2 regions of the Paenibacillus sp. CMAA1364 genome follow, and region 2 is predicted to be linked to the other one. Evidence: predicted binding sites of a transcription regulator. Region 2 holds the regulator's gene; the other holds the start of a gene.

Region 1 (16,888 bases), on a different contig from region 2:
AAGTAATCCTAGACCTGTGATTCATATGGAGACTGACAACCCAGATCAACATGAGGATGCCAAAACAGATGCACAGGTCGTCAATAACATACAGCAATTAGGACAAACCTCGGTGCCTAGCGGTGAGACAAATATATTCTGTATGACCATTATAGGTCAGATTGAGGGGCATATGATGCTACCTCCGCAGAATAAAACAACGAAGTATGAACATATCATTCCACAACTTGTCGCTACAGAACAAAGTGAAGATATTAAAGGTGTTGTTATTGTTCTTAATACGGTCGGTGGAGATGTTGAGGCGGGACTTGCTATAGCTGAAATGATCTCTTCGCTTACGAAACCAACAGTCACTGTAGTGATTGGTGGCGGTCATAGTATTGGTGTTCCAATTGCAGTTGCATCTACCTATTCGATTATTGCTGAAAGTGCGACTATGACGATACATCCTATCCGATTAAATGGATTAGTTATTGGCATTCCGCAAACATTTGAATATATGGAGAAGATGCAAGAAAGAGTAGTACAATTTGTTACGTCACACTCCAATATTACCGTTGAGAAATTCAAAGAGTTGATGTTCAGAACAGGAGAACTTAATCGTGATGTAGGAACAGCAGTTGGAGGGAAAGACGCAGTAAAATATGGACTGATGGATGAAGTTGGGGGGATTGGACTCGCACTCGCGAAGCTTAATACTCTTATTAAGCAACAAGAAGAGATACTTCAACCCGGGAGGCTACAATAATGACTTTATATACGATTATGCCTATGGATGCAATATGGGAAGGTAGTCTTAAAGAACCTGAACCAACCGTTGATATTGCCATTGGAAGTGGACTCATGCAAGTGATACCAATCGATCATAATCGTGCTCAGATCGTACGATTATTGAATTGCCCATTAGATTATTATTTGAATCCAGTGTATTCTCCGGGACAAATGATTCAGTATATTCCAATTCTACACAATCAGTCTTAATTCGCAGAAACAGAACATAGGTGCCCACAGAGAAATATGGTATAATATTGTTCTGGGGGTGAATCTTTTGGCCAAAAGGAAAAAGAAGAAAAAGGCGATATTTAAAAATGTTCTGAAATATGAGATATATGGCATCATTATCATTACCTTATCCGTCATTGCTTTATCTGGTGAAGCAGCAGTAGGTTGGTCACTATCCAAAATATTTGGATTAATGTTAGGTAAGTTCTATTTTATAGTTCCTCTTGTAGGAATATATTTTGGATTGACGGCTATGATTCATCGGAAATGGCCAAATGGATGGAATTCACGCAAAAGTGGTGTGATCTTGCTTGTTCTAGCGTTCACATTAATGGCGAGCATTTCGAGCTTGGAGAAAAAGTTGGCGCCTACAACTCTATTGAGCAGTAGCACGATTCTTGATCAGGCAAAGATTGACTTGCATGGTGAGTTGTTGACCCCTACGCTTGGAAATCAAAACTCAATGATGGATAAAGATATTGGAGGCGGATATATTGGCGCGTTTCAATATGCATCCCTATTCTGGTTGTTTGGTAATATAGGTGCCAAATTATTAAGAGTTGTGATGTTTATTATCAGTTTCATATTGATTACGAATCTATCTTATGTTGATTTAGTTAGGATTGTACGAACGAGATTAATGAAGGTCGGCTCTTATGTACATAAGCAATTGAATATGCGACAAGCGCTTGCAACCAAGACAGCTGCTAAGCCTAAATCTGTTGCGAAACGTAATAAGCATGTTACCTCAGATCAGCTTGTTGAAGAGGAAGATGATGATTTCGATGAAGTCATTCTTCCTAAAGAAAAACGCAATACACCCGTATTCTTTCAGTTATTTGGTACTAAGACAGCTAAAGAACATCCCATCGTAATGGATGAGGTAGAGGCTACAACCAATAAGGTCCAAGAAGATGTGATTGAAGCTGGACTACCTATAAGTACACCGATTATTCGTGATTTCTTTGAACATGTTAAATCGGAAGGGGTTTATGAAGAAGACGATCTAGAGCAAGCTTTCACTGGCCAGGAAGTGGCTGATCTGAAGGATGCAATCATGAAGACGCAAGGGGAAATTTCAGGAGAGTATCCTTCAAATGATATGATTGTTTCGGATGTTGCACAAGCGGATAATTCGATACCCAATGAGTTGGCTATGGAGGAGCTACAGCTTCTGTCAGAGACAGTTGCACCACCACCACCCAAGCCGTATATTCTTCCTCCTTTCCGCTTGTTAGGCAAGTCTAACTCATCCAATGCATCTAGTGACCAGAAGGATTATATGGAAACAGCTCGTAAACTTGAAGCGACTTTAGAAAGCTTCGGTGTCCGTGCTAAAGTGTTGGAAGTTGTACGTGGTCCTGCAGTTACACGTTATGAAATTCAACCCGATATTGGAGTGAAAGTAAGTCGAATTGTCGGCTTAACAGATGACATCGCACTTGCACTTGCTGCTAAGGACATTCGAATGGAAGCGCCCATTCCAGGTAAGTCGGCTATTGGTATTGAAGTTCCTAATCATGAAGTATCTATTGTTACGATGCGTGAAGTGATGGAGACCGCTGTCTTTCAGGAAGCTGAATCTAAGTTATCTATTGCATTCGGTAGGGATATTTCAGGACAGACCATTGTTGGTAACTTAGCCAAGATGCCACATCTACTTGTTGCAGGTGCTACAGGATCTGGGAAATCAGTCTGTATTAACGGAATTATTACAAGTATTCTTTATAAAGCTAAACCCGATGAAGTAAAATTCCTAATGGTAGATCCAAAGATGGTTGAATTGAATATGTATAACGGTATTCCACATCTGCTTGCACCCGTAGTCACTGATCCCAAACGTGCATCGTTAGCATTGAAGAAAATCGTAGTTGAAATGGAAAAGCGTTATGAACTGTTCTCGAAGTCAGGAACGAGAAATATAGAGGGTTACAATAAATTAATGAAAGATAACTTGCCTGCTGTATTACCATACATTGTAGTTATTGTAGATGAGCTTGCTGACTTAATGATGGTTGCAGCTAATGATGTGGAAGAAGCGATTACTCGCCTTGCACAGATGGCTCGTGCAGCGGGAATCCATCTGATTATTGCAACTCAACGACCTTCTGTAGATGTCATAACCGGGGTAATTAAAGCAAATATTCCTTCTAGAATTGCCTTTGGAGTCTCCTCGAACGTCGATTCTAGAACAATACTTGATATGGCAGGAGCCGAGAAGTTACTTGGTCGTGGAGATATGTTATTCATGCCAATGGGCTCATCCAAGCCAGTACGTGTTCAAGGGGCATATTTAACAGACCAAGAAGTTGAGAATATTGTTGACTTCGTACGTGGCCAAGGACAAGCTGAATATGATGAATCTCTTGTGCCGGAGATTGAAGAAACAACATCCAATGCAGATGAAATGCTCGATGATTTATATGATCAAGCTGTACAGATCATCCTCGAAGCGAAACAAGCTTCGGTATCACTGTTACAGCGTAGAATGCGAGTAGGTTATACGAGAGCAGCTCGACTTATCGATTCTATGGAAGCACGTGGCATTATTGGGCCTTACGAAGGCAGTAAGCCTAGAGAAGTCCTACTGTCTATGGAACAGTATCAACAGAATAGAATTAGTTCTTAAATTGAAAGAGTCTATCCTAAATCTATAGGGTAGACTTTTTTGTGTGACGTGTATAGGAAGCTATAAGTCTTGTCATAATAACTGCATGGAACCTAGACAACCACACAATAGAAAGGTAGAGCTAATCATATGAAAAAACCGAATGGTCTAATCTTAATGGGATTGGTACTGATACTGTCGATTTCCGTATTCGCCTTTTCGCAAGATAAAACCCTAGCAACGATGAACATGTTAGATGACCCAGAGACAGCTTCTCAACCGGTATTTAGTAGTAACGTATTTCAGTATGGCGCATCCGGAGACGATGTTTATGAATTGCAAGGCAGACTCAAGCATCTTGGTTACTATACTGGCAAGATCGACAGTAATTATGGAAACAATACACTGAAATCGGTGAAGTGGTTTCAATACGAGTTCGGGTTAAAGGTAGATGGTGTGGTAGGCCCCAAAATGAAACTAAAGCTGTATAATGCAACAAAGAATTGGAAACCAACTGCACCTAAGAATGGAACTAGCGCAACGACAGTTAAAAAACCTAGCTCAACAGAAAACAATTCATCACTGGCAACTTCGAACACGTTAGGTCTTTCCGAAAATGATCTGAAAATCATGGCCAATGCTGTGTATGGTGAGGCTCGTGGAGAACCTTTTGAAGGCCAAGTTGCGGTAGCTGCTGTAATTCTAAATCGTGTACGTTCAACCAGCTTTCCTAACACACCTTCGGGTGTGATATTTCAACCTGGCGCGTTTACAGCCGTAGCTGATGGACAAATCTACCTAGAACCAAATGATGGAGCGAGACAAGCTGTACAACAGGCGCTCAACGGTTGGGACCCTTCAGGGGGTTGTATCTATTACTTCAATCCCAAGACAGCTACTTCAAAATGGATTTGGACACGAACTCAAGTGAAAACGATTGGTGAGCATATCTTCTGTATGTAGGAATAAGTAAGCGATCGAAGGCTTGTCTTCGGTTGCTTCTTCACTTTGAGGTAGGTTAGAATGGATAATATTGCTATGTGTCAATATAATCATATAAATTATGAATTAAAGGAGACTGGGACCTTGAATAAAACGAATTTTGAACATGGTAGTGCGGGTGGTATAAGAATTCATGTTATGCCTACCAAGCGATTCAAGACGTTTGCGATATCTTTGTATGTGGGCACCCCACTTTCTGAAGAGACTGTGACATCTACAGCACTGGCACCCTTTGTATTGCGTCGCGGTACGAAATCCTACCCAGAGACTACGCAGTTTCGTGAGAGGTTAGAACAATTATACGGAGCTGGATTTGGTTTCGATGTATATAAAAGAGGCGATTATCAGATTGTAGCTTTTCGTATGGATACCATTAATGATTCCTTTGTATCGAGTGATGAGAGTTTGCTCGAATCTTCATTTGCCTTTTTAGGCGAAGTGGTTACACATCCAGTACTGGAAAATGGTCATTTTAAAGATGCTTATGTGCAAGCTGAGAAAGAGAATGTTCGTAAGAAGATGGAATCCATTATCAATGATAAGATCCGCTATGCAGCGGAACGTTGTCTTGAAGAAATGTGTCGGGATGAACCGTATCGCCTGCACCCTCTAGGACGTAGCGAGGATTTAGATGCTATTACTTCAGAGTCGTTATATAACGACTACAAGACTTGGCTTGCGCAATCAAGTATAGATCTATATGTTGTTGGTGATACAACCTTAGAGGAAATTGAGAAACTGGTTGAACAATGCTTTAACGTGGGTTCTACAACTCCTATAGCATATGCTCCTCATCAACCAATTCGTAAAGAAAACGAGGTACGAACGATTGTTGAGAAATTAGATGTTAATCAAGGAAAGTTAAATCTGGGGCTTCGTACCACCATTACTTATGCGGATGATGCTTATGCTTCTGCATTATTGTATAACGGTATTTTGGGTGGTTACCCGCATTCCAAGTTGTTCTTAAATGTTCGTGAGAAAGAGAGCTTAGCATATTACGCATCTTCAAGGTACGATGGACATAAAGGATTAGCTACCATTCAATCGGGTATCGAAGTTCAGAATTATGAAAAAGCCGTTATGATTATTAAGAATCAGTTAGAGGATATGAGGACAGGTCAGATTAGTGAGCTGGAGATGTCTCAGACGAAAGCAATGATTCGTAATCTGTTACTTGAAATGGATGATTCTGCATTTGAGATGATTTCCTTTGATTTCAATCGCCAATTGTCTGGAAAAGATCGCACGGTCCTAGAGCTTGTAGAACAGGTGGAGAATACGACAGTGGATGATGTTCATGCGGCTGCGGCGACATTTGATCTAGATACGATCTATTTCTTAAAGGGGCAGAAGGAGGAATAGCACATGGAAAGAATACATTATGAACTTTTGCAAGAAACGCTTTATCATGAAACGATGGATAATGGACTCCGTGTTTACGTTCTTCCTAAACCAGGGTTTAATAAGACGTATGCCTCATTTGCGACTCATTATGGATCTGTAGATAATCACTTCCGTGTCGAAGGGCAAGAGGAAATCGTTGTACCCGATGGGATAGCACATTTTTTGGAGCATAAAATGTTTGAAGAGCCGCAAGGCGATATCTTTGCTACATTTGCTTCGCAAGGGGCATCAGCTAACGCCTACACAAGCTTTGACCAAACAGTGTACCTATTCTCTGCAACAGACCATATTGAAGATAATATAGAGACCTTGATTAACTTTGTTCAACATCCATATTTCACAGATCAGAATGTGGATAAGGAAAAGGGTATTATTGGTCAAGAAATAGGAATGTATCAAGATAATGCGGATTGGCGTGTTTATTTTGGCTTGATTGAAGCGATGTTCAAAGTTCATCCTGTCCATATCGATATCGCAGGTACTGTTGAATCGATAAGTACGATCACCAAAGAAACATTATATTCATGTTATAAGGCTTTTTATCACCCAAGCAATATGCTTCTGTTCGTTGTTGGTGGAGTGAAGCCCGAAGAAGTGTTTCAACTCGTAAGAGATAATCAGGCGAAGAAGTCTTATGAACCTCAAGGGGCTATTGAACGTATATTCGAGCAAGAACCGGTAGAAGTGGCAGAGAAGAAAAGAGTCAAGAATCTGAGTGTTTCGATGCCTAAATGCTTATTTGGCTATAAAGATAAACATGTAGGATTAGAAGGAGAAGAACTGTTGAAGCGGGATCTTACGTCGAAGTTAATGCTTGATTTATTATTTGGTTCAAGTACGACTTTATATCAAAAACTTTATGACGAAGAACTGATCTCAGACAGCTTCGGTTATGAATATAACAGTTCATCCCATTATGGATTTTCTGTCATTGGTGGAGATACGAGAGATCCCGATTTATTGTTGAGCAGAGTCCAAGAAGAAGTAACACGAATTATAGGTGAAGGATTTCAAGAGAAAGATTTCGAACGATCACTAAAAAAGAAAGTGGGCGGATATTTACGAATGCTCAATTCACCAGAGAATATCGCTAGTGAGTTCACGAAATATCAATTCCGCGGAAGTGATTTTTTCAATGTCTTAAAGGTATATGAATCCATTACCTTAAATGAAGTGAATGATCGATTAAAGGAACATATTGATTGGAGTCAAATTGCAGTCTCGGTTGTGATTAATCCTTAATGAATCACATGGGAGGTTCATGGAGTAAATCAATTGGGGAGACTACGGTTCTCGTTACGGGTGCAAGCAAAGGCATTGGAGCAGCGATAGCAGAACGTTTCGCATCTGTAGGCATGAATGTCGTTATACATTATGGAAAGTCACATGAACAGGCGAATGAGGTCGCACGTCGTTGTATGACTCATGGTGCGAATGTACTTACGGTAGCAGCGGATCTGAGAGAAAAAGAAGAAATATACCGGATGCGTGATAAACTTATTAGCCATGGAATGATGCCCGATATTCTTGTTAATAATGCGGGAATATCACATTATGGATTACTCTCAGATGTAACTGAAGAGATCTGGGATGATGTCATGTCAACGAACTTAAAAAGTGTATTTTTGTGTACGCAAGCTTTTATGAGTAACATGATAGCGCAACGATGGGGTCGTATCATCAATGTATCTTCGGTATGGGGAATATCTGGCGCATCTTGTGAAGTCGTATACTCAACTAGCAAGGGTGGATTAAATGCTTTTACAAAAGCTCTGGCAAAGGAACTTGCACCGTCAGGGATTTCTGTCAATGCAGTAGCTCCTGGTGCTGTGGATACCTCTATGCTTGATTCGTTTCAAGAAAGTGACATTGCACTAATTGAAGAGGATATACCAGCAGGGAGACTAGGTCATCCTGATGAAATATCTTCACTTGTGTATTTCCTAGCACTCCCTGAGTCGGGATATATTAATGGGCAAGTCATTAGTCCTAATGGAGGTTGGGTTACGTGAGTTTAAATGTTTCCAACAACTTCCCGTATAATGAGGTCTGATTAAGCTCATATTATAACTGTTGATTTTAAATCTCATGCATCAGGCAAAGGAGGATTTAATATGTCATCAACCGTTATAAAAAACTTTGATAGCTGGAAGAAGTTCTTGGGTGAGCGTGTAGTTCAAGCTCAAAAATTAGGGATGAGTGAAGATACGATCTCTAAATTAGCCTACGAAATCGGTGACTTTCTAGACCAGAGAGTTGACCCGCAGAATGCCTCCAACCGAACACTGAAAGAATTGTGGGAAGTTGGAAATAAAGATGAGCGGCATACCATTGCACGTCTCATGGTGAAGCTTGCCAAGAGAAACGCATAGTTCCGTGAGAAAAGCTCCCTTCATGGGAGCTTTTCTACAATCATTATGGAGTTGACCTTGCCTTTCGGAATAATTTTATATATCATTAACATGACCCATGACTGAAATTGGTATTCACAACTTCTTTCAAGATGCGATTTGGCGTCTCATGTCAAATATGTGGGTAATGTGTCGTGTAGATTTCGTGATACATAGGAATAGATAACTTATTAAACCAAACATGAATATATTAGCCTTTATGGCGTGATAGATGAATGGAACTTTATTATTAAATGATTATAGCAGGAGTTGATGAAATGTCTGAACTGGGTCAACAATTAAGGGAAGCCAGACTTGAAAAGGGAATGAGTCTAGATGATGTGCAGGAAATGACGAAGATTCGCAAAAGATATTTAGAAGCCATAGAGGCTGGTGATTATAAAGTTCTGCCAGGAAATTTCTATGTGCGAGCATTTATTAAGACGTATGCGGAGACGGTTGGTATTCATCCTGATGAACTATTGGAAGGCAATAAGGAATTATCTCCCCCACCTATGGAAGGATCTATGGAACCGATTATACAGAAACGCTCAACCAATCGTGCACCGAAAGAACGAAATGTGAAATGGCTATCTACCGCATTGATGTGGACGTTCCTCATACTCATCTTAGCGGTTATGTATATATATCTATCATCGAGAGAGAGTAAACCTAAAAATAATGTAGTCGATTCGGATCAGAAAATAACGGGCACGATCAACGATCCTGCCAATGAGAACGATAACGCTGCAACACCTCCGGCAAATGAAGAAAGTCCTACACCTGATAACAGCATAGAGGAAGTCCCTGGTGCAAATGAAGAACCACCAACAGAAGAAGTTCCACCCGTTGAGCCTCAAGAGATAACCGTTGCAGAAGATGGGAAGAAAGGCAAGAATACAATCATCAAAGTAACTGGACCTGAAGCTGTTAAAGTGCCCGTGGAGATTAAAGCTAGTGGTAAGAGTTGGGTTGAAGTCTACCGAGGCAAAGATTCTACAGGAGAAAAGCTATACTTTGGTAACACGGAAGCTGGCGATATACTGACTTTTGAATTAGACAGCAGTAACATGTTAATTAAATCAGGTTATTCTCCAGCAACTGTAATTACAGTTGCAGGTCAGCCGATTACCGATGGTAAAACAACATCAAGATTCTTAATCCAGCTTGAATCTGCCAATACTGAAGCAACAACTGGCGAATAATTTTTGCTTATGACGGAAATAATAAGATTATCTCCACAAGGATATAGTCAACATATTACCGTTAGAGAGAGGTGTTCGTTATGACAGTAAGTTGGATTGTAACTGGGGTAGGTATTATCGTGAGTATCCTAGGTTATTATTTAGCCCCTAGTGCATGGGGATATGGTATTTTAGGATTTGGACTTGCTCATGTTGTGCTCGGCGTTCTTGATATGTTTCGACAACCTTCGAGAAGCAGATAGTTCGTTTGTAAAGATGATTTTTATTTTATAAGATGTGCTTACAAAGAAACGGATACCGTCCATATTCTGGGACGGTTAAGCCGTTTCTTCGTATGACAATAGCATTCATTGATAGAATCATATAGGATGACAAAACAAGCATAGAGAGGATGTTGAATGATGAGTTCAGAAAGTTCTTTTGACATTGTATCGAAATTTGATTTGAACGAAATGAATAATGCCATCACGCAAGCAGAGAAAGAAATTGAATCGAGATTCGATTTCAAAGGAAGTAAGAGTAGTCTGAAATTAGATAAAGATGCTCTTGTTATTTCTTCAGAGGATGAATATAAGTTGAATGCCGTAATTGATATTTTGCAATCTAAGATGGTTAAAAGAGGGTTGACTCTAAAAAATGTAGACTACGGTAAAATTGAGCCAGCATCTTTAGGAACTGTCAGACAGAAGCTGACATTGAAACAAGGAATTGATCAAGATAATGCCAAAAAGATAAATATCCTTATCCGAGATTCGAAATTGAAAGTAAAAAGCCAGATTCAAGGTGATCAGGTTCGTGTGACAGGTAAAAGTAAAAATGATTTACAAGAAATTATGCAATTGTTACGTAAAGCGGATCTCTCTTTAGATCTTCAATTTATGAACATGAAGTAATAGTCAATCGCCTTTTGACACTGAATAATCCATATATTATACTTGAAAAGATTCATCTAGAAATGAATGGATTATATCACTGGGGGAGCATGAATAATGACAGATAGAGTCCAAAGTATACGAATGAACTGTGGTTTGCTTGTCGTAACATTACATCCGATACACAGGGAGGTTATCCTGTGAATTTACCTAATCGAATCACTGTAGCGCGAATTTGTCTAATTCCAATCATGATGATATTTTTATTGGTTGATTTTAGTTTCTATCCCGCACCGATCGTGTGGGGAGCATACGAATTGCCATTTAACCAATTAATTGCTGCTATTATCTTTATAATTGCTGCAAGCACCGATGGCATTGATGGTTATTTAGCACGTAAGAATAATTTGGTTACTGATCTAGGTAAGTTATTAGATCCCTTGGCGGATAAATTGTTAGTGGCAGCTGTCTTAATTTCACTTGTACAAATGGGGAAATGTGATGGTTGGATTGTTATTATCATTATCAGTAGAGAGTTCGCCGTAACAGGACTTCGTCAGATTGCTCTTCTGCAAGGCAAAGTAGTGGCAGCAAGCAATTGGGGGAAGATTAAGACTGTTGTTCAGATTGTTGCAATCATAGCTATGCTTATTAATAATTTCCCGTTCGTATTTCTATCCATTCCTTTTGATGTGATAGCCACTTGGGCCGCTGGTCTGATTACACTATACTCTGGGATTGATTATTTCGTTAAGAATAAAGACATACTTAATTTGTCAAATAGCTAATCGTATATATGAATTGTACCATTGGACAGTAGGATGTTATCCTATTGTCTTTTCTTTCAAATTCTAAAGTAAGTTATGGGTGATTCGATAAGAAGTGGAGGATTTAAGGATGAAGGCAGAGATTATTGCAGTAGGAACAGAGTTATTACTAGGACAGATTGTAAACACAAATGCTCAATTCCTGTCTCAGGAACTGGCTACACTAGGTATTGACGTATATTTCCAAACGGTTGTTGGAGATAATCTGATGAGGCTACAAGACTCGATCGCTGCGGCAAGTCAGCGAGCAGACATTATAGTCTTAACAGGTGGTATTGGACCGACGCAAGATGATCTTACGAAAGAAGCACTTGCAGCATTATTAGGGAGAAAGTTACATATTGACCGTCTAGCTATGGACCAGATTGAGAATTTCTTTCATAGTCGCAATGCCCATATGAGCGAGAATAATCGTAGGCAGGCAACGGTTATTGAAGGTAGCACACCACTATCCAACTCAACAGGATTAGCGGTGGGGAATGCTTTATCGCATGAGGGTAAATACTATATTATTCTTCCTGGACCCCCCAAAGAAATGGCCCCAATGTTCCATGAACAGGCTAAACCATGGTTATTGCAACATGCACTGACGAATGAAATGCCGATTTATTCAACTATGTTAAAGTTCGCTGGTATTGGGGAGTCTGCACTTGAAGAACGACTTATAGAGCTGATTCAGAATCAAAGTGACCCAACCATTGCTCCTTACGCTAAGGAGGGGGAAGTTACCGTTCGTATATCCACCAAAGCAGACAGTAAACAAGAAGCTATGGTGAAGTTGCATAAGATAGAAGAACAGATTGCAACTTTACTTCCTTATCATTTGTATGCAACTGAAGATATCCCTATCGAGAAAAGAATTGTCGACATGATGACAGATCGTAAGTTGACATTAGGTGTAGCAGAGAGCTGTACGGGTGGGTTGTTTATGGAGAGAATTACATCAGTGCCTGGAAGCGCGACAATATTATTAGGTGGGATCGTCTGCTATTCTAATCAATTGAAGGAAAAGCTTTTGAACGTTCCTCATGACCTACTTGAAGGAGAAGATGCACCTGGCGCTGTAAGTGCGGAAGTCGCCCAAGTACTTGCAGAACAGGTTAGAATGATTGCAGACACCGACTTTGGTCTGTCCATTACAGGCGTTGCTGGTCCAGGATTCTCTGAACGTAAACCTGTAGGACTTGTCTTTGTCGCGATCGCACAACGTGGAAGACAGACGGAAGTGCATGAATTGAACCTGAAAGGCAATCGTGAGTCTATTCGGATTCGTTCGGTGAAAAGTTTGATGTATCGATTGTGGTTAAATATGACAGAAGAAGATAAACTTCAACAAGACAGTTGAAGGATGGATATAGCTAGATGTATAATGAAGTTATAACGGAAGAACCGTGGCAGAATAAATACTTTTGCTACGGTTCTTTGTCTATTGTGTGGGACTCGTATCAAAAGATAAGGGAGGGTCCAATAAACACAAAGACGAATGTATGTTCGAAAAAATGCTTGGCAAACGATCTAAAACAAGGTATCATAATATTATAAATATTGAAGGATGTGAGTCAATTGTCAGATCGTCGTGCAGCGCTAGATGTAGCGCTTCGTCAAATAGAGAAGCAATTCGGTAAAGGTTCCATTATGAAGTTGGGTGAATCAACAAATATGAATGTGGAGGTAACCTCCAGTGGATCGATAGCACTAGATATTGCACTTGGTGTGGGTGGGTTCCCGAAAGGTCGTATTATTGAAGTCTATGGTCCAGAGTCTTCGGGTAAGACGACAGTGGCTTTACATGCAATTGCTGAGGTGCAGAAGGCTGGCGGAACGGCTGCATTCATTGATGCTGAACATGCTTTGGATCCTAAATATGCTAGTAATCTTGGGGTTAATATTGATGAGTTGTTATTATCACAGCCGGATACGGGTGAACAAGCTTTAGAAATCGCAGAAGCACTTGTACGTAGTGGCGCAGTGGATATCATTGTTGTTGACTCTGTGGCTGCACTAGTACCGAAGGCTGAGATTGAAGGCGATATGGGAGATTCACACGTGGGTCTACAGGCTCGCCTGATGTCACAAGCATTGCGTAAGTTATCTGGTGTTATCAGTAAATCTAAGACAACTGCTATCTTTATTAATCAGCTTCGTGAGAAGATTGGTGTGATGTTCGGTAATCCAGAGACGACACCTGGTGGACGAGCTCTCAAATTCTATGCGACCATTCGATTGGATGTTCGTAGAGTCGAGAGCATCAAGAACGGGAATGATATTGTAGGTAATCGCACCAAGATCAAAGTTGTGAAGAACAAAGTTGCGCCACCTTTCAAACAAGCGGACGTTGACATGATGTACGGCCTAGGTATTTCTAAAGAAGGTAGTATCGTAGATATCGGAACAGAATTAGATATCGTAAATAAGAGTGGTGCTTGGTACTCTTACGAAGGCGAGCGCTTAGGTCAAGGTCGAGAGAATGCGAAACAATTCTTGAAAGATCATCCGGATATCTCGGATACGATTGAGAAGAAGATTCGTGTAGCAAGCAATTTAACGAATGAGGTCATTCCTCCAACGGCTAAGGAACTAGAGAAGGATGAGTTAGAAGAGAAGGAACTTTTGGAAATGGAATAGTTCGTTTATAGTACTAATCGGATATGTTATTACATCAAGGTGCCCGTAATCATATTACGTGGGCACCTTTTATGGTGTCTAAGAACCTATTCTTTATTGGAAAGGGGGTAATTGAATTCATGGATGAAGAGGTTACAACTATAATTAGTCATTTTCCTACGGATATGGAGTTAGTAATTACGGAAGTGAAGCGTGAGCCTAGGCAGAAATATAGGTATTTGATATCCTTTGAATCCTACGATCTTTCGGTTCATGAAGATGTGATGATTAAATATAGAATGGTGAAAGGAAACACCTTCTGGAGACATGAATTAGAAGAGATTATATTATCTGATGAGAAGCAACGAGGGTATGTTCATGCATTAAAGTATTTAGAAAGGAAAGCACGTACCTGTAAAGAAATAGCAACTAGACTACGTGAGAAGGAAACGTCACCTGCGGTCATTGAGGAGGTGTTAGAGCGATTAAGTCGTGATGGTCTAGTAAATGATGCACTATATGCTCAACAGTGGACAGAGCAGCGGATTAAGCGTCAACGCAAGGGCAAACTATGGATAAGTCAGGAGTTAAGACAAAAAGGTGTCGAGAAAACACTCATTGTAGAAGCACTAGATAGTGTGAGTTCCGAAGATGAATTTGAAAGTGCATTTATTATAGGTAGAAAGAAGTGGAGTCAGACCAAGGGGGAGACGTTGGATAAGAAGCGCAAGACAGGGTCTTATCTGATGCGTCGTGGGTTTACCGGTGATTTAGTGAGACGTGTGCTAAATTGCATAATACAAGATGAAGATGAACAAGTCGAAGAAGATGATGATTATACGTTCGAATAAATAAGAATATATGGGATTCCTGCTGATTCCCTTGACAATATCTTTTGACAAATACTAAAATGAAAAAGAATCTATATTCACATAGGGAATCTTTTTCCTTCCAAAAGAGATTCTAACTATGAGATATATGGATTAATACATTCATATGATTGAAATCAACGCCAGTGGTTGGCGGACAATGAACAAGTTGCTAGTAGTAAATAGTAGGTTTGTAGTTTGATGGTATCAGTTATAACAAGAACAACAGTAGAAAATTCCAAGGATTCCTTGGACCAACTAACGAGGAGGTAAACAGAATGATGGAGACCTGGATTTGGGTTTTGATCGTTCTCTTCGTAGCCTTAATCTTTGGGTTCGTAGGTTTTTTTATTCGAAAGTCTATTGCAGAAGCTAAAATTTCCAGTGCTGAAGAAGCTGCCGTTCAAATCGTGGAGAACGCGAAGAAGGAAGCAGAAGCAGTCAAGAAAGAAACGGTACTAGAAGCTAAGGATGAAGTCCATAGAATTCGGTCCGAAGCTGACAAGGAAACTCGTGAGCGCCGTAATGAAATTCAACGGCAGGAACGCAGAATGTTGCAAAAAGAAGAATCATTGGATAAAAAAATGGAAACTTTAGAACGTAAAGAAGAGCAAGTGGCTAACAAAGAGAAACGTATTGAAGAAACACAACAACAAATTGATACAATTTACACGAGTCAAGTTACAGAATTAGAACGGATCTCTAATCTAACTACGGAAGAAGCAAAAGGAATTATTCTTACGAATGTTGAGCATGAGGTACGTCATGAATCTGCACAGATGATTAAAGATATCGAGAGCCAAGCGAAGGAAGAAGCAGAGAAGAAGTCACGTGAGATTATTACTCTAGCTATTCAACGCTGCGCTGCCGATCATGTAGCTGAAACAACAGTGTCTGTGGTAACACTTCCGAACGAGGAAATGAAAGGACGAATTATTGGACGAGAAGGTCGTAATATTCGTGCTCTTGAGACCCTGACGGGAATTGATCTTATTATTGATGATACGCCAGAAGCGGTTATTCTGTCAGGATTTGATCCAATACGTCGAGAAATTGCTCGTACAGCACTTGAGAAATTGGTTGCTGATGGTCGAATTCATCCTGCACGTATTGAGGAAATGGTCGAAAAATCTCGTAAAGAAGTGGATGAGCGGATCCGTGAGTATGGTGAACAAGCTACCTTTGAGGTGGGTGTTCATGGCCTACATCCTGATCTAATCAAGATTATGGGTCGATTGAAATTCCGTACAAGCTACGGTCAGAATGTTCTGAAGCACTCCATGGAGGTAGCTTATCTAACTGGACTAATGGCTGGAGAACTTGGAGTAGACATCGTGTTGGCGAAACGTGCTGGATTATTGCATGATATCGGTAAAGCGCTGGATCATGAAGTGGAAGGATCACACGTTGAAATTGGCGTGGAACTAGCGAAGAAATACAAAGAACATCCAGTAGTAATCAACAGTATCGCTTCACACCATGGCGATTGCGAAGCAACATCCGTTATCGCAATGTTGGTAGGTGCAGCTGATGCATTGTCAGCAGCTAGACCTGGAGCGCGTAGAGAGACACTGGAGACTTATATCAAGCGTCTGGAGAAATTGGAAGAGATCGCGGAGTCATTTGAAGGCGTGGAGAAATCCTTTGCTATTCAAGCAGGTCGTGAAGTGCGTGTCATGGTTCACCCTGAGAAAATTGATGATGCGGAATCATTCCGATTGGCACGTGACATTACGAAGATGATTGAGAATGAACTGGATTATCCAGGACATATTAAAGTAACAGTCATTCGAGAAACACGTGCGGTTGAATACGCTAAATAATAGTAAATATGAAAAGTGGCCACATTGGGGCCACTTTTCATATTGTTTATATTGAAGGAGGAGAAAAGTTATTAACGTTTTATTTATTGGAGATATCGTAGGGGAAGTTGGTAGAAAGGCACTTAAAGCGATGTTGCCTGTATTGAAATCGAAATATAATCCTCATATTATTATAGCTAATGGAGAGAACTCTGCGGCAGGTCGAGGAATTACAGAGGCAATAGCGAATGATTTCTATAATTGGGGCGTTCATGGGATTACTATGGGTAATCATACATG
Region 2 (16,888 bases):
TGATGAGCTGGGTCGTGGGACTTCCACAAGCGAAGGAATGGCTATTGCTCAAGCTGTCATTGAATTTGTACATGATCAAATTGGATGTAAAGCTCTGGTATCCACACATTTCCATGAATTGTCCCATATGGAAGATAGTCTAGACGGTTTACGGAACTACTCCATGTCCGTGCAGGAAAGTGGAGATAAGGTTCATTTCTTACGTAAATTAGTAAGAGGTGCAGCGGGAAGTAGTTATGGTGTGTATTGCGCGCGTCTAGCGGGATTACCAGATTCGATAATTCATCGTGCCAATATGTTGCTAGAAGGTGTGGTACAGGTACCGCCCATTCAGGGACAAGCTCATAAAACGGACAATGACGTGATTCAACTATCCATATTTGACGATGAGGATTTACGACCGCAGAAGAAGGATATAGCTGTGCCAATAAACCCTTCGATCACAGAGATTATTGATTCAGTTAAGAATATGGATCTGATGAATATGACCCCTATCCAAGCGATGCAAATGCTTCTTGAGTTAAGTGAGAAGGCGAAGGAAATTCATTAGAACGACAATTTGATGTACAAGAGAGGGATTAGCTATGGCTAGAATTCATGTGTTGGACGAACATATTGCCAATCAGATAGCTGCAGGAGAAGTAGTCGAACGACCAGCTTCTGTTGTGAAGGAATTAGTTGAGAATTCGATAGATGCTGGTAGCAGTAAGATAGAAGTGATTATCGAAGAAGGTGGACTACAGAGCATACGTGTCATAGATAACGGATCGGGCATTGAACCAGATGACTGTGAAGCAGCCTTTTATCGCCATGCAACAAGTAAAATTGAACATGGCCGCGACCTTTTCAACATTACAAGTCTAGGATTCAGAGGAGAAGCTTTGGCAAGTATCGCTTCTGTATCGAAATTGACACTTACTACATCCAGTAATGATGATGGATTGGGTAGAAGGGTAGTGATTGAGGGTGGCAAGTTGATTAGTAACGAAGATATTGCCGCCTCACGGGGTACTACATTCGTCGTAAAGGAATTATTCTATAATACACCCGCAAGACTTAAATATATGAAGACTATTCAGACAGAATTAGGTCATGTATCGGACTACATGTATCGCATTGCGCTATCACATCCTGAGATAAGTATCGTTGTGAGACATAATGAGAATACATTATTACAGACCGTTGGAAATGGTGATCTTCTACAAGTGATTGCTGCAATATATGGTACTCAGGCTGCAAAGGCAATGCTTCCTGTGGAACTAGAGGATCAAGATTTCTCTATACAAGGGTATGTTAGTCGACCTGAATGGACTAGATCGAATCGAAATGGGATATCAACGATAGTAAATGGTCGTTATATTCGCAGTTATGGTCTGAATCAAGCCATGATGAGAGCCTATCATACGTTATTACCTATTAATCGATATCCATTAGCTATACTGTCACTAACGATGCACCCATCCATTGTGGATGTGAATGTACACCCTGCGAAGCTGGAAGTACGATTCAGTAAAGAGAATGAATTATATCCATTTGTGGAACAAGCTATTTACGCTGTATTACGTCAACAAGTACTTATTCCTCAGCCTGTGAAACATCCGATCGGGATTGGAACCTCATCATTCATTCAGGAACAGTTTCAATTTAAGAAAGATCAGAATGCCGTGGGTTCAGGAGGAACTTCTTTTAGAGTGAATGAAAATAACGCTCCTAAAGACCATCGAGACGTACAACGTGCCACGCAGAGGCCCGTTCGTCTGGATGCAAGTTCACCCATAAGAGAAAGATTGGATAATCATTATGCTACGAACAAGCAATCTTTTAATCAAGACATATATGCTGAACCTATTCAGGGCTCTGTAGCACTTCCTACATTTCCTGAATTAACTCTTATTGGTCAACATCATGGGACATATTTAATCGCTCAGAATGAAGAAGGATTATATCTAATTGACCAACATGCTGCACATGAACGAATTAATTATGAATTTTACTATGAACAATTTGGCCAACCTAGTGATGTATCACAAGAACTGTTATTGCCGATAACGTTAGAATTCACACCAATGGAATCGGAGCAGTTGAAGCATAAACTGAATTGGTTCGAACAAGTAGGCGTATACTTAGAACATTTCGGGGGACAGACCTTTCGGGTTATATCTTATCCGTATTGGTTCCCCAAAGGGGAAGAACAAGAAATCATTGAAGAAATGGCACAGTGGGTTCTGACTGAACGAATGATTGATCTTGCCAAATTAAGAGAGAAGTCATCCATTCTATGTTCGTGTAAAGCTTCTATCAAAGCTAATCAAAGATTAACGGAAGTAGAGTCTGACACACTATTAGAACGTTTGGCATCTTGTAAACAACCATATACATGTCCGCATGGACGTCCCATTGTTATCTCGTTCTCCACTTATGATCTAGAGAAGTTATTTAAGCGTGTCATGTGATAAATGTTTCGCGCGTAGTGAATCTGTTTACAGCAATAAAGGAGGATATCATGATTATTACAACAGGAAAGTCGGAGGCACTAGTGTGTGTGAATCGTGCCAAGACGATAGCGGAGCAATCTGGGTTCACCTATGTTCCGCGAACGTTTACCTCCTTAAATAAACTTATGGATAGATCGGGTGAATCGGTAGCCCTAATTGTACTAGAAGAGGGTGTAAGATTAGTTAGACAAGACGGATCATCTATAGCATATCATCCTAGTATGGGTTATGTTCGAGCAAAACGGGTATTAAAGGGAGAACCCGATCCCATGATAGATGCTGCAAGAATGGAAGCGGGTGATTCCGTACTAGATTGCACAGCTGGATTAGGAAGTGATTCACTCGTATTTGCTGTAAAGGCTGGTGTTGATGGTCAGGTGACGGCATTAGAAAGCTCGATTGATATGGCTGTATTATTGAAAGAAGGATTAGGTCATTATGTGACGGATCAGAAGACAGTAACACAAGCCATGCGAAGAATAGAAGTGAAACATGCTCATCATTTGGATGTGTTACGTGATATGCCTGATCAGAGTGTAGATATTGTATATTTTGATCCCATGTTTCGAGAACCATTAATAGAATCAGCAGCTATTAATCCTCTTCGAGAGTTTGCAAATGGCGATCCCTTAAGTCTAGAGAGTATACAAGAGGCGACTCGTGTAGCTAGGAAAACGGTCATGCTTAAAGAGAAATGGGGAAGTCCTGAATTTGCTAGACTTGGCTTCCACATGTTAGAACGTAAACAATCAAAAATCACATATGGAGTGATGTTCCTTGACAACAAAGAATAAACCATTATTACTCGTGCTTTTAGGGCCAACTGCTGTTGGTAAAACAAAGATGAGTATTGAATTAGCTAAATCATTTGGCTGTGAAATTATTTCTGGTGATTCCATGCAAGTCTATCGTCAGATGGATATTGGGACTGCCAAAATCACCGAAGAAGAGATGGATGATGTGCCGCATCACTTAATCGATATCCACGATCCAGATGAATCTTATTCCGTGGCTGAATTTCAAGATCAGTGTCATCGTCTTATTGGAGAAATCCATGACCGAGGACGTATTCCTCTTATTGTTGGCGGTACTGGATTGTATATTGAATCGGTTTGTTATGGATTTCAATTTACAGAAGTAGGTGCTGACGAGGCATTTCGAAAGGAGCAGCTTACATATGCACAGAATTACGGTGCAGAAGCATTGCATGATTGTTTAAAGCTTATTGATCCTATTACTGCTCAAAGATTGCACATCAATGATCAACGAAGAATCATTCGTGCATTGGAAATATATCATTTAACGAATACAACGTTATCAGCTCAAATGGCTACTCAAGTGAAAGAATCGCCTTACGATTTGTGTATCATTGGTTTGACAATGGATAGACAATTACTATATAACCGTATTGAAGAGCGAATTGATAAAATGATTACACAAGGTTTGTTAGACGAAGTTCTTAGTTTAATGAACAAAGGCTTTGGCAAAGAGCTCATATCTATGCAAGGTTTGGGTTATAAAGAGATTATATCTTTTCTTAATGATGAATTAAGCTGGGAAGATACGATGACACTGTTGAAGCGAGACACGCGAAGATTTGCTAAGAGACAATTATCTTGGTTCCGACATATGAAAGATATTTCTTGGGTAGATGTAACGGATCAACAAAAATTTACCGAGAACTTCACTCAGATCCATGATATAATAGCAGGAAAGCTTCTTTCATCTACAGAAAATAAGGAATGAGCCAAACAAAAGAAAAATAAATGAAACATTGGGGGTACCGTTAATGAACAAATCCATCAACATCCAAGATACTTTTCTTAATCAACTACGTAAAGAGAGTATTTCTGTAACCATATTCTTGGTTAACGGGTTTCAAATCAGAGGAACGATCAAAGCATTTGATAATTTTACAGTTGTTGTGGATAGTGAAGGTCGTCAACAAATGCTGTTCAAGCATGCGATATCAACGATTACACCACAACGCAATGTTTCGTTGATGCAAGACCCTCCTCCAGTAGGATAGGTCGATTTGAAACTTTTCGGCTCTTTATTACGTTTAAGTGAATAGGAAATAAACATGAACAACCGATTATTGGTTGTTCTTTTCATTAGGTATGTATTGTAGAAGTTTATAGGGGGGAATTAATTTGGCTGAGAAAAGACCTACGAGGGCTAATACAAAAACAGATACAAAACAGCCCAAAGTAAAGAAAAGAAAAAAAGTAACAAAGAAGAAGGTATTCTGGTCCTTGTTCTTCACCATAGCCATTGCTGTGTTTTGTGCATTGCTGGGCTATATATATATCATGTTAAATGGTGAAAAATTATACATGGAGAATAAGGATAAGCTTGTCATGAACGAAAGCTCAAAATTGTATGACCGAAATGGTAAGCTCATGCATGAACTATCGATTCAACAAGGTGATCCAGTTGAAAGCGATCAAATACCTCAACTATTAAAGGATGCCTTTATTGCAACAGAAGATAAAAGGTTCCATGATCATAGTGGAGTGGATATCTGGTCTATCGGTCGCGCAGCAGTGAAGGACATTATGGCAAGATCAATGGTCGAGGGTGGAAGTACAATCACGCAACAACTTGCAAAGAATATTTTCCTTACGCGAGAGAAGACATTCTTTCGAAAGGCCACAGAATTATCTATTGCTATGACGTTAGAACGCAAGATGTCTAAAGATGAAATTATTACGATGTATTTAAATCGAATTAATTTCGGTGGTCAGCGATATGGTATAAAAGCTGCCTCTGAATATTATTTCGGTGTGAAGGATCTAAATCAATTAGAAGTTTGGCAAATGGCGACATTAGCAGCGATGCCGAAAGGACCTACTAAATATAATCCTGTACGGAATCCGGAAGTGTCGATGGAACGCCGTGCTATCGTACTGCAATTGATGGAAGAACAAAAGTATATTACGAGTGAAGAACGAAATGTTGCAAAGGCTGTAGTATACGACTACACGCCACTGGCTAAGAAACAACAATATTTTGCTTTCATTGATTATGTCATGAGTGAAGCTGAGGAGAAGACTGGATTAACAGCAGATGATCTTAACCTCGGTGGATACAAGATATATACAACGATGGATTTAAATGCACAGAAAGTCATTGAAAAAGAGTTCGCTGATGATAGCAACTTTGAGAAAAGTCCTGATGATACGATGGTTCAAGCATCTATGATGATTACGAATAATCAGACAGGATCAATTGTCGCTCTAATGGGTGGTCGAGATTATGAGAGTAAAGGATTCAATCGGGTTACGAGCAGTCGGAGACAACCGGGTTCAGCGATTAAACCTATTGTTTCTTTTGCCCCCGCGTTAGAATCAGGGCAATTCACAAGCGCCTCACAACTGAGCAATCAGAAACAATGTTTCGGTAAGTATTGTCCAGGTAATTTGCATGGCTATTCAGATACGATTAGTATGCCAGATGCGATTCAGAAGTCTGAGAACATACCTGCAGTGTGGTTGTTGAATGAAATTGGTGTGAATACAGGATTTAAATTTGCTGAGAAACTAGGAATTAAATTGCAACCAGAAGATAAGAACTTGTCATTAGCCCTTGGTGGTCTTAATTCAGGTACGAATACATTTGAAATGACACAAGCTTTTAGTGCATTCTCAAATGGTGGTACATTAAATGAAGCTTATTCTATCAAGATGATTAAGGATAGTAATGATAAAGTGAAATATGAACATAAGATTAAAGGTACGAAAGTGATGAGTGAAGATACGGCTTATCAAATGACTGAAATGTTGAAGAACGTTGTAAATAGTGGAACAGGGAAAAAAGCTGCGATTAGCAGACCTGTTGCAGGTAAGACAGGTACAACACAAAGTGGAATTAAAGGCAATAGTGCGAACCGTGACGTCTGGTTTGTAGGCTATACACCTGAACTTACTGCTGCCGTGTGGATGGGTTATGATAAACCGGATGCCAAACATTTGCTGAAGAAAAGTAGTTCACTTGCGGCTGCGTTCTGGGGTAAGGTTATGGAGCAGGCTGTGAAAGATTTCGAACCGTTAGCATTCCAGGTGCCTGAATCTGCACAACAGCCTATTGAACCTGAGCCTGCTGCTGTTCCAGTGGTTAACGGATTAAACGGTTCTTATGATCCGAACACTCAAATTGTATATTTGCAATGGAACGCGGTGGAAGACAGTAATATCCAGTATCGTCTATATCGCAAAGAAGCATCGGAGAACCAATTTAAAGTTATTGTGGATGCTGCATCTTCCAGTGGTGTAGATGATTTCGATATCATCGAAGGTCAGACGTATGAATATTATGTTACCGCCTATCTCGTCGATGGAGATTTAGAATCTGATAAGTCAAATGTCATTCAAGTCGTAGCTGCCCCTGAAGAGCCAATTGAAGTTATCCCTGAACCAGATCTAGAGGAACAACCAGATAACGGCAATGATCAGGGCAATGGTAATGATAACGGCAATGGTACTGGAAATGAGAATGGTACTGGTAATGGAAGTGGAAGTGGCACGGAAAACCCGGATCAAGTCATCCCTCCGGTGGATAATGGGGAAGTAGCTCCTCCAGACACCGAGAATACACCAGTAGAACCGCCTAAAGAAGAGAATACTATAACACCTGAAGATCCAGGTGCTGGTAAGGGCAAAGATAAAGGTAAAGGTAAAGACGCAGAAACAGAAAATATACAAGCACCAGAAACGACTACACCATAGAGAATAAATACACTGTAGTGATAAGGAAATCCTGTTGGTCTTTAGACCTTCAGGATTTTCTATTTTATTTAAGCGGCGTAATATAAATGTATTATTAACACTGAACATAAGATAGATTAAAGGAGAAATCCAACATGATGATCATTTTGAGTGTGATTCGAAATGTGTTAAGCTGTATCTAACATAGTTGGAGAGGGATATTTCCATGAAACGTAAATTTGGAGATCGTGCGAACTGGCGTAGAATTTCGCGCCGCCGCTTCACCTGCCGTTATGTGGAATCAGAGAGGTTTACAGGCTATATTACGTTATATACAATTTATAACCTTAAAGAACCGCTGTGGAAAGCGTATGGCAATCATTCATATCGGATTGCAGATAAGGGTTATTCTTGGTTACAATATTATCCCAAGGGTTGCCATTATATCGTAACTGCTATGTTTGATGAGCGGTGTGAGATTATTCAATGGTATATTGATACTTGTAAAACACAAGGAGTGACAGATCAAGGGGTACCATGGTTTGATGATTTATATTTGGATGTTGTCGTCATACCAAATGGTGAAGTGTTTCTTCTTGATCAAGACGAGTTGGATGATGCATTGCAACGAAAAGATATTACACAGCAAGATTATCACTTAGCAATGTCAACGGCGCAACGGCTGTTGGATGAAATCGACAATCAACAATTCCCATTCTTTGAGATGTCCTTAGAAGATCATAAGCAATTGTTCGAGAACGGCGATTTCAGGAGGCATTCATGATAAGAAATCACAGTAGAATTAAAATGGTACTTAAGAGGACTATTGTCGCAATTGTGATGATTTTCCTCTTCGTTCTTATGTGGCTAGGGTATGTACTCTGGAAGATAAATACGGTTGAATCAACCAGCGACAGTCAACCTGTTGATGTAGGGATTATTCTTGGCTCTTCTATGTGGGGAGATACACCGAGCCCAAGTCTTAAAGAACGTTTAGATCATGGACTGAAGGAATATAAAAAAGGTAAATTTAAGACATTCATCGTATCTGGCGGATTAGACAAACCCGAATTTAATTTCACAGAAGCCGAAGGTATGCGTCAATATTTATTGGAACATGGTGTGTTAGACCCATTTATTGTGATGGAGAACGAGGCAACAAGTACGTTAGAGAATTTAAAATTCAGCCAATACATTATGGAACAGCGTGGATGGACTACCGCACTGATTATTACACATACATATCATGGCATGCGTTCATTAGATATAGCTGAATATTTGGATTTTCAATCACCTATCTTGTCTACGACAGATTCGAATGTGTTATCTATGCCTTATCATAAGAGCCGGGAGATTCTAGCTTATTCCAAATGGAAATTAGACGAATTTTTACTTAGGCTTGGCTTGAAATCAGTCGAATCTGTTAATAACCATTCGTGAACTAGAATACATTGAAGAGAGGTATCATCCCAGTAGATAATGAGGTGATGGATGCATGAGTGGACGTGTCGTTGCATCGAACGACAAGGCTGGAGGCAGACCATCTAGACAAATCAATGTTGTCCTAAGTAGTCATGAACAACCTGTATTAACGAAAGTTGTGTCTGAACGTGAGAAATCCAAAGTATCCAAGGGAACTCTAGAGCAAGATTTATATCAAGATATTCTTCGGGATATGGAGCAACTTGTTGGATTAGAGAACATCAAAGACCTGATTTTCGAAATTTATGCTTTGCTACAAGTCAGTCTAATGCGTGTTGATGCAGGGTTAGCTGGAGGCTCTCAAGTCTACCATATGATATTTAGAGGTAACCCAGGTACAGGAAAGACGACGGTTGCTAGAATTATAGCTAAGTTATTCCAGAGGATGGGCGTTCTAACGAAAGGGCATTTGATTGAAGTGGAACGAGCTGATTTAGTTGGTGAATATATTGGTCATACGGCTCAGAAAACGAGAGATTTAGTAAAAAAGTCTTTAGGTGGCATACTATTTATTGATGAAGCTTATAGTTTAGCCCGAGGTGGCGAGAAAGATTTCGGTAAAGAAGCCATTGACACATTAGTCAAGTCTATGGAAGATCATAAGAATCAATTTATACTCATATTGGCAGGGTATTGTGATGAAATGGACTTTTTCCTTCAGACCAATCCTGGTCTTCCATCGCGGTTCCCTATACAGGTTGATTTCTCCGACTATACTGTCGATCAACTCATTCAGATTGCAGAGTTAATGGCAAAGGATAGAGACTATATTCTAATGCCACAAGCCGTTATTAAATTGAGGAATCGTATTTTGCAAGAGAAGACCGAGGGATTACATGCATTTAGCAATGCAAGATATGTTCGTAATATGATTGAAAAGTCAATGCGAAATCATGCTGTTAGATTGTTGAATCAATTCGAGAATAATAATCCTGGGAAGCAGGAGCTCATGACTTTACGCACGGAAGATTTTAAGTTCAATATATGATCTAGCAGATAAAGGGGCAATTATATTCATGGCAAACACCATCACTTTTGATACGGACACAGAAACACATGCACGAGCAGTTCTAGTAAGTCTGGTAACGGATGAGGTGAAAAGAAAAGGAATCGATCCACAATATTCACTTCAGGAGTTAATTCAGTTAGCCGAAACAGCGGGTGTAGAAGTTGTTGATTCCTTAAGTCAGAATCTCGCTAAGAAAGATCCAAGGTTCTTCATTGGGAAAGGAAAAGTGGAAGAACTTCGTCTAATTATGGAGTCTCTTGGGGCAAACACTGCTATTTTTGACCATGAATTATCGGGTGCCCAAGTGAGACACTTAGAGGAGATGTTAGATGCCAAGATTATTGATAGAACGCAGTTAATTCTTGATATATTTGCTCAAAGGGCGAATACTCGCGAAGGCATCATTCAAGTTGAGCTTGCACAGCTAACGTATCTGCTACCGAGACTGTCGGGGCAAGGACAGAATCTATCCCGTCTAGGTGGGGGTATCGGTACTAGAGGCCCAGGTGAGAGCAAGCTGGAGACGGATAGACGGCATATTCGAGGTCGTGTTGATGATCTGAAGCACCAATTGGCGGAAATTAGCCGTCACCGTCAGCTATATCGAGAGCGTAGGAAGAAAAGCGATGCCGTTCAAGTTGCGCTTGTCGGTTACACAAATGCAGGTAAATCAACTTTGTTAAATCAATTAACAGATGCTGATGTATATATTCAAGATCAATTGTTCGCAACACTGGATCCTACGTCACGTGCGTTAGAGTTGCCTTCGGGTAAGGAAGTTATCCTAACGGATACAGTTGGATTTATTCAGAATCTACCACATGATCTGATCGCAGCATTTCGTTCTACACTGGAAGAGGTTAATGAGGCTACGTTAATCCTTCATGTCGTGGACGCATCGTCAGATATGAGAGAAGATCAGATGGCTGTGGTTCAATCTATATTGGAAGAATTAGGCGCATCTAACAAACCGCAAATCGTGCTTTATAATAAAAAAGATATGTGTACACCAGCGCAACTACAGATGCTTCATTCAGGGCCAGGTTATTTGAAGATCAGTGCTTTTGATGACACTGATTTATTAGCTATACGTGAGGCGATCCAGAATTCACTAAATGGAGAGACAATAACATTCCGAATTCCTGCGAACCGAGGAGATCTAGTCTCATTACTCTATCGGGTTGGTGACGTAATTGACCAAGACTTCGATGGTAGTGATTCGCTTTATACGGTCCTGCTTCACAAGGCAGATTATGAGAAGGAAGGCTATTTTCTTCAAGAATATATAGAGTCTTTAGATAAATAGATATGAAGAAACTGAAGACATCAAGGGAGAACTGAGTAAGTGATGGGAAGATTTACAGAAGAATTAATACATGACATGAATGTAGTGGAAGATCAGATACAAGATCAGATACAGATCGTGGATCGTATCGTTGATCTGAATCAATGGAAAATAATTGATGCCTTCCAAAAACACAAAGTAAGTGATTTTCATTTCGCTGGTTCAACAGGTTATGCATATAATGATCGAGGTCGAGAGGTTCTAGATTTGGTATATGCTGATGTATTTGGGGCTGAGGCTGCATTAGTTCGGCCTCATTTCGCATCAGGCACACATACGATATCTACGGCCCTATTTGGTGTTCTAAGACCAGGTGATGAATTATTCTACATAACAGGTCGTCCTTATGACACACTTCATAAGGTTATAGGTGAAGCTGGAGACGGTCTAGGATCGTTATTAGATTTCGGTATTACATATCGAGAAGCAGCGCTTCAAGAGGATGATAGCATCGATTGGGATGCTGTGGAGAAAGGGATCACGGCATCTACCAAAGTAATTGGGATTCAACGATCAAGAGGGTATGATTGGCGCGCTTCTTTCACAATAGAACAGATCAGTGAAATGATTATACGAGTTAAAGCGATCAAGCCAGATGTTATCGTATTTGTTGATAATTGCTATGGAGAGTTTACCGAGGAATATGAACCCACTGATGTTGGAGCGGATCTTATTGCAGGTTCACTAATTAAGAACCCTGGTGGTGGCATTGCAGAGACAGGTGGGTATATATGTGGGAAGGGTAAATATGTTGAACAAGCTTCTTACCGTTTAACTGCCCCTGGGATTGGTAGTGAAGTTGGCGCTATGATGGGAACAACGAGATCGATATATCAAGGATTATTCCTTGCACCGACCATTGTAGGACAGGCTATCAAAGGAAGTATCTTCGCTGCTGCGATGTTTGAGAAGTTCGGATTTGAGACGAAGCCTGCTTGGCATGAGAAGCGAACAGACCTCATTCAAGCTATTTCTTTTAGCGGATCTGAGCATTTAATTGCATTTGTTCAAGGTATTCAACGTGCTGCAGCAGTGGATAGTCATGTTGTACCTGAACCATCGGAGATGCCTGGGTATGAGCATCCTGTCATTATGGCTGCAGGAACGTTTATTCAGGGTGGAAGTTTAGAGTTATCAGCTGACGCACCGATAAGAGAACCTTATATAGCATACATGCAAGGTGGGTTAACGTATTCACATGTGAAATATGGTGTTCTCAAGGCACTTCAGAACATGGTGGATCGCAATCTGTTGTGAGGTTATCTGACATGGCGTTGACATGACACACATTGGCATGTAAAATAAATGTATTAGTTCATTGGAAGGCTGATGAGATATGGGCGATGATATTCGTAGAAATATGGCTTTATTTCCAATAGGTATCGTAATGAAATTGACTGATTTATCTGCTCGTCAAATTAGGTACTATGAGCAACATATGTTAATTGTTCCAGCACGTACAGCTGGTAATCAACGATTGTTCTCATTTAATGATGTAGAAAGATTATTGAAGATTAAAGCGCTAATTGAAAAAGGCGTGAACATAGCTGGAATTAAGCAAGTTATGAGTCCTATGAAGAGAGAATCTGATGAGGCAACAGTGATCACGGTTGAGACAGAATTAACAAGAAAAGGATTAACCGATTCCCAACTACATCGTGCTCTTAAACAAGAATTACTTGCTAATAGGAGACCGGGGCGTGACTCCTTGATTCAAGGCGAATTGTCTCGGTTTTTTAATAAATAAGATGTGAAATTCAATCAACGAAGGGTGAGGATACTGTGGGTTATACAAAAGAATCAATTCTTAAAATGGCTAAAGAAGAAAATGTGAGATTTATTCGTTTACAATTTACGGATCTATTAGGATCTATCAAGAATGTTGAGATTCCTGTGAGTCAGTTACAGAAAGCTCTAGATAACTTAATGATGTTTGATGGATCATCCATTGAAGGATATGCTCGAATTGAAGAATCAGACATGTACTTATATCCTGATCTTGACACATGGGTAATATTTCCTTGGGTAGCAGAAGAACGAGTTGCTCGTTTAATTTGTGATATTTATATGCCAGATGGTACACCATTTGCTGGAGATCCACGCGGCATTTTGAAGCGTTGCTTGAAGGAAGCTGAAGATATGGGTTATTCATCCATGAAAGTAGGACCAGAGCCTGAATTCTTCTTGTTCAAGACAGATTCACAAGGTAATCCTACGATGGAGTTGAATGACAAGGCGGGGTACTTCGATCTAGCTCCTTTGGATCTTGGTGAGAATTGCCGTCGTGAAATTGTTCTGACACTTGAAGAGATGGGTTTTGAAGTTGAAGCTTCACACCATGAAGTTGCACCGGGTCAACACGAGATTGATTTCAAATATGAAGATGCCATTAAAGCTGCAGACCAGATTCAGACGTTTAAGTTGGTTGTTAAGACCATCGCACGCGAACACGGACTTCATGCAACATTTATGCCTAAGCCTTTGTATGGCGTAAGTGGTTCAGGTATGCATTGTCATCAATCGCTATTTAAAGGTAAAGAGAATGCGTTCTATGATGAGAAAGATGAGTTCGGATTAACGGATACCGCTCGTTACTATATGGCAGGTATTCTGAAGCATGCCCGAGCATTTGCAGCAATTACGAATCCAACAGTTAACTCATACAAACGTTTAGTTCCTGGATACGAAGCGCCTTGTTATGTGGCATGGTCAGGTAGTAATCGTAGTCCAATGATTCGAATTCCTGCTTCTCGTGGGTTAAGTACACGGGTGGAAGTGCGTAATCCGGATCCAGCAGCCAATCCATATCTAGCGCTTGCTGTGATGTTGAAGGCGGGATTAGACGGGATTAAGAATGAACTTAAATTGCCGGATCCGGTAGATCGCAATATATATATTATGTCAGAAGAAGAGCGCGTTGAAGCTGGCATCCCAAGTTTACCTGCAGACTTGAAGGAAGCTCTTAATGAGATGATGCGCAGTGAAGTAATCACTTCAGCTCTAGGTGATCATGCACTTGCTTACTTCCATGAATTAAAGGAAATTGAGTGGGATATGTTTAGAACACGAGTTCATCAATGGGAACTTGATCAATATATGACGTTGTACTAGAATTTAAAAAGGGTGTTCCAAGTTATGAAAATAACTTGGAACACCCTTTTTAAATACATATAGATTATTCTTTAATGATCAATCCCATTAAATTAGCAAACACATAAGCTTGTTCTCTGGTAATTGAACAATTCATCGCATCTGCAAGGCTCATGGTAATGGTTGAGAAATCACATGTACTGAAATCGATACCCTTATGCTTGGAGCCTGTAAATTGTGATTGATCGATATTCGATCTCAGGAAATCCACATATTCTAACGTAGAGTAACAATAGTCTGATTGAGTTAATGAGCAATCTTCCATTATTACTGATTTCATATTCGCAAAACGGAAGTTAGCGAAATCTCCAATACAGTTCTTAAATGAAATGTTGCGGAGAGTTGACTCAGATAGATTTAATCCTATAGTTTTGCAATCGAGAAATTGTGTTCTGTGTATGTTCGCATGACTGAAATCCGTATTAGACAGGTCACACTTCTCAAATATAACATCGGTTAGTTCAAGATTCGTGATGGTCATATCAGAGAAATCGACATTTGTAAAGATGACTTCATCAAACGTCACATGATCCAAAGAAATACCATTCATAGAGCAATCCTGGAACCATTGCCGTTCGATGCAGTCCTCTGATTGAAATGTCGTTATATTAACAGATTCTATCCTGTCTTTTGAGACCTTAGGATGATCTATTTTTGAAACAGTCTTCTTAGATTTCATATTATGTAACCTCCAATGACATAGAAGGGGATACAGCGCAAGTATTGCACTGTATCCCTTCTATTGATGTGTTCTTATTTGAATTGAATTCATGAATTTAATGAATGTCTCTAAATAGACCGACGACTTTACCTAGTATTGTAACATGCCCCAATCGTAAAGGTTCATATGTAGCATTCTCAGGTTGCAGTCTTATGTGATCCTTCTCTTTATAAAAAGTCTTAACGGTCGCTTCATCCTCATCTGTCATTGCAACAACAATATCCCCATTGTCTGCAGTCTGTTGCTGACGTACTATGACCATATCTCCATCATGAATACCTACTTCAATCATACTATCTCCTGTAACGTTAAGCATGAACACTTTCTCATCACCTACATAATGTTGCGGTAAAGGGAAGTAATCTTCAATATTCTCTGTTGCAGTAATCGGTACACCAGCGGTAACTTTACCTACGATAGGAACACGAGACACAGTATGTGAGAATTGATATTGATCGTCAGACTCGACTTGGCCTAAAATCTCGATTGCTCGAGGTTTCGTAGGATCTCTACGAATGAGGCCTTTTTTTTCAAGACGGTCTAAATGTCCATGAACTGTTGAACTTGAAGCTAATCCAACCGCTTCTCCAATCTCGCGTACAGAGGGTGGATATCCTTTGGTGCGTACTTCGTTACGTATGAATTCTATTATTGCTTGTTGTCGACTCGATACCTTAGACATATTGAACCACCTCGTTATAGTTACTTATTGGAATTATAACATAGAACTACCGTTCGTACAAACAGGGGTTCTAAAAATAAAAGAACGTTTGTTCTAAAATGTATTGAACAAAACACTTGTTCGTGTTATAGTTATTTCGGAAACAAGAACAAACGTTTGGGAGATGAGATAATATGCTAAGATATAGTACATATAAGAGTATTCATACAACCATAAATACAAGAGAATCATATACATACATGATGGGCATTCGTATGAAAGAATTTGTAGTGCGACCTATAGCTAAGAAATCTTTATGGGTTTTGTTACTCATTATTGTAGGTTGTTCTGTTAGCATACAATCGTTCGCGAATTCTGCTCCAGAACCTCACATTACGAAGAATCGTATCATACAGTCTGGAGATACATTGTGGGGAATCGCTGTCCAAGAGAAACCAGCAGATATGGATACTCGTATTTTCATTAAGGAAATGAAGAAATTAAATGGATTGACAGATGGTCAGATATTGGCTGGAGAAGTATTGAAGTTACCGACCTATTAAATAACAATATCAATATAGAGCTTGGTGAGGTGAATTCCTTGACAAGCTCTTTTTAACGTGGCAGAGTTAGTACTGAAATTGAAGATTCAGAGGGTTTCAACAAAGTAATGCATTAATTAAAACATTAGAGGAGGCCCAACGATGTCACGTTCATGGGAGAGAAAGGTTCAGAAGAATCGCACAGAACTTAATAAGCAACGTAAGAAGCAAGGCCAACCAAGTATTAGCAATCAAGGTGTTATCTCGAATAGTAATACATATAAAGGCCGTAAATATGTATTCCCATTCATACTTATTATGCTTGGGACATTATATGGTATGCTCGGATGGGCGACAAGCTCACTACCAGATACAGGGAATACGACTAGCCCTGTCATGACTTGGGTTGTAACAATATCATATATCGTTTTGGCTGTTATCTTATTTATGAGACGTCCTTACTTACAAGTAAACAAAGATAATCTGCAAACAACCAAATTGAGTAAAGTACGTGTATTATCAGCATCTAACATTGCTAGAATCAAAATAAGTAAAGGCTCGGCTGTTATTGAGACCAAAGATAAAGGATCAAATTGGGTCTTCACCCGTCTAATTAACCGTTACAATATCCATAGCATGGGTGAAGGGCTAGAAAAGTTTGCAACAGAAAACAATATTCCTTTTGAAAAGTAATAACGTTGGGGGAGAATATGAGATATGTCGATTAAAGCAGTTATATTCGATTTAGATGATACGTTACTATGGGATGAACGAAGC

Evidence for each region. The regulator LexA, encoded in region 2, represses DNA repair genes until DNA is damaged. The targets are predictions, from matches to a motif close to CGAACATATGTTCG.
Region 1: the regulator LexA is predicted to act here: its motif matches at 12,794-12,807, upstream of recA (recombinase RecA).

Annotation. Positions count from the first base shown of each region.
Region 1 covers NZ_JBITNB010000003.1:118,554-135,441, forward strand. Annotated here, with positions in the region: gene ACH8E3_RS03965 (ClpP family protease) at 1-748, shown strand, start outside; gene ACH8E3_RS03970 (YlzJ-like family protein) at 748-981, shown strand; gene ACH8E3_RS03975 (FtsK/SpoIIIE family DNA translocase) at 1,049-3,631, shown strand; gene sleB (spore cortex-lytic enzyme) at 3,761-4,573, shown strand; gene yfmF (EF-P 5-aminopentanol modification-associated protein YfmF) at 4,697-5,977, shown strand; gene yfmH (EF-P 5-aminopentanol modification-associated protein YfmH) at 5,981-7,261, shown strand; gene ymfI (elongation factor P 5-aminopentanone reductase) at 7,261-8,031, shown strand; gene ACH8E3_RS04000 (DUF3243 domain-containing protein) at 8,134-8,391, shown strand; gene ACH8E3_RS04005 (helix-turn-helix domain-containing protein) at 8,688-9,614, shown strand; gene ACH8E3_RS04010 (hypothetical protein) at 9,695-9,856, shown strand; gene ACH8E3_RS04015 (YajQ family cyclic di-GMP-binding protein) at 10,016-10,507, shown strand; gene pgsA (CDP-diacylglycerol--glycerol-3-phosphate 3-phosphatidyltransferase) at 10,687-11,274, shown strand; gene ACH8E3_RS04025 (competence/damage-inducible protein A) at 11,384-12,658, shown strand; gene recA (recombinase RecA) at 12,877-13,938, shown strand; gene ACH8E3_RS04035 (regulatory protein RecX) at 14,058-14,768, shown strand; gene rny (ribonuclease Y) at 15,068-16,609, shown strand; gene ACH8E3_RS04045 (TIGR00282 family metallophosphoesterase) at 16,680-16,888, shown strand, end outside.
Region 2 covers NZ_JBITNB010000001.1:50,956-67,843, reverse strand. Annotated here, with positions in the region: gene mutS (DNA mismatch repair protein MutS) at 1-550, shown strand, start outside; gene mutL (DNA mismatch repair endonuclease MutL) at 585-2,453, shown strand; gene ACH8E3_RS00310 (class I SAM-dependent methyltransferase) at 2,504-3,289, shown strand; gene miaA (tRNA (adenosine(37)-N6)-dimethylallyltransferase MiaA) at 3,273-4,241, shown strand; gene hfq (RNA chaperone Hfq) at 4,285-4,524, shown strand; gene ACH8E3_RS00295 (transglycosylase domain-containing protein) at 4,649-7,222, shown strand; gene ACH8E3_RS00290 (DUF402 domain-containing protein) at 7,428-7,985, shown strand; gene ACH8E3_RS00285 (YdcF family protein) at 7,982-8,641, shown strand; gene ACH8E3_RS00280 (AAA family ATPase) at 8,697-9,671, shown strand; gene hflX (GTPase HflX) at 9,700-10,998, shown strand; gene ACH8E3_RS00270 (methionine gamma-lyase family protein) at 11,074-12,294, shown strand; gene ACH8E3_RS00265 (MerR family transcriptional regulator) at 12,374-12,784, shown strand; gene glnA (type I glutamate--ammonia ligase) at 12,820-14,148, shown strand; gene ACH8E3_RS00255 (pentapeptide repeat-containing protein) at 14,213-14,866, opposite strand; gene lexA (transcriptional repressor LexA) at 14,964-15,590, opposite strand; gene ACH8E3_RS00245 (LysM peptidoglycan-binding domain-containing protein) at 15,764-16,132, shown strand; gene ACH8E3_RS00240 (hypothetical protein) at 16,274-16,804, shown strand; gene ACH8E3_RS00235 (HAD family hydrolase) at 16,829-16,888, shown strand, end outside.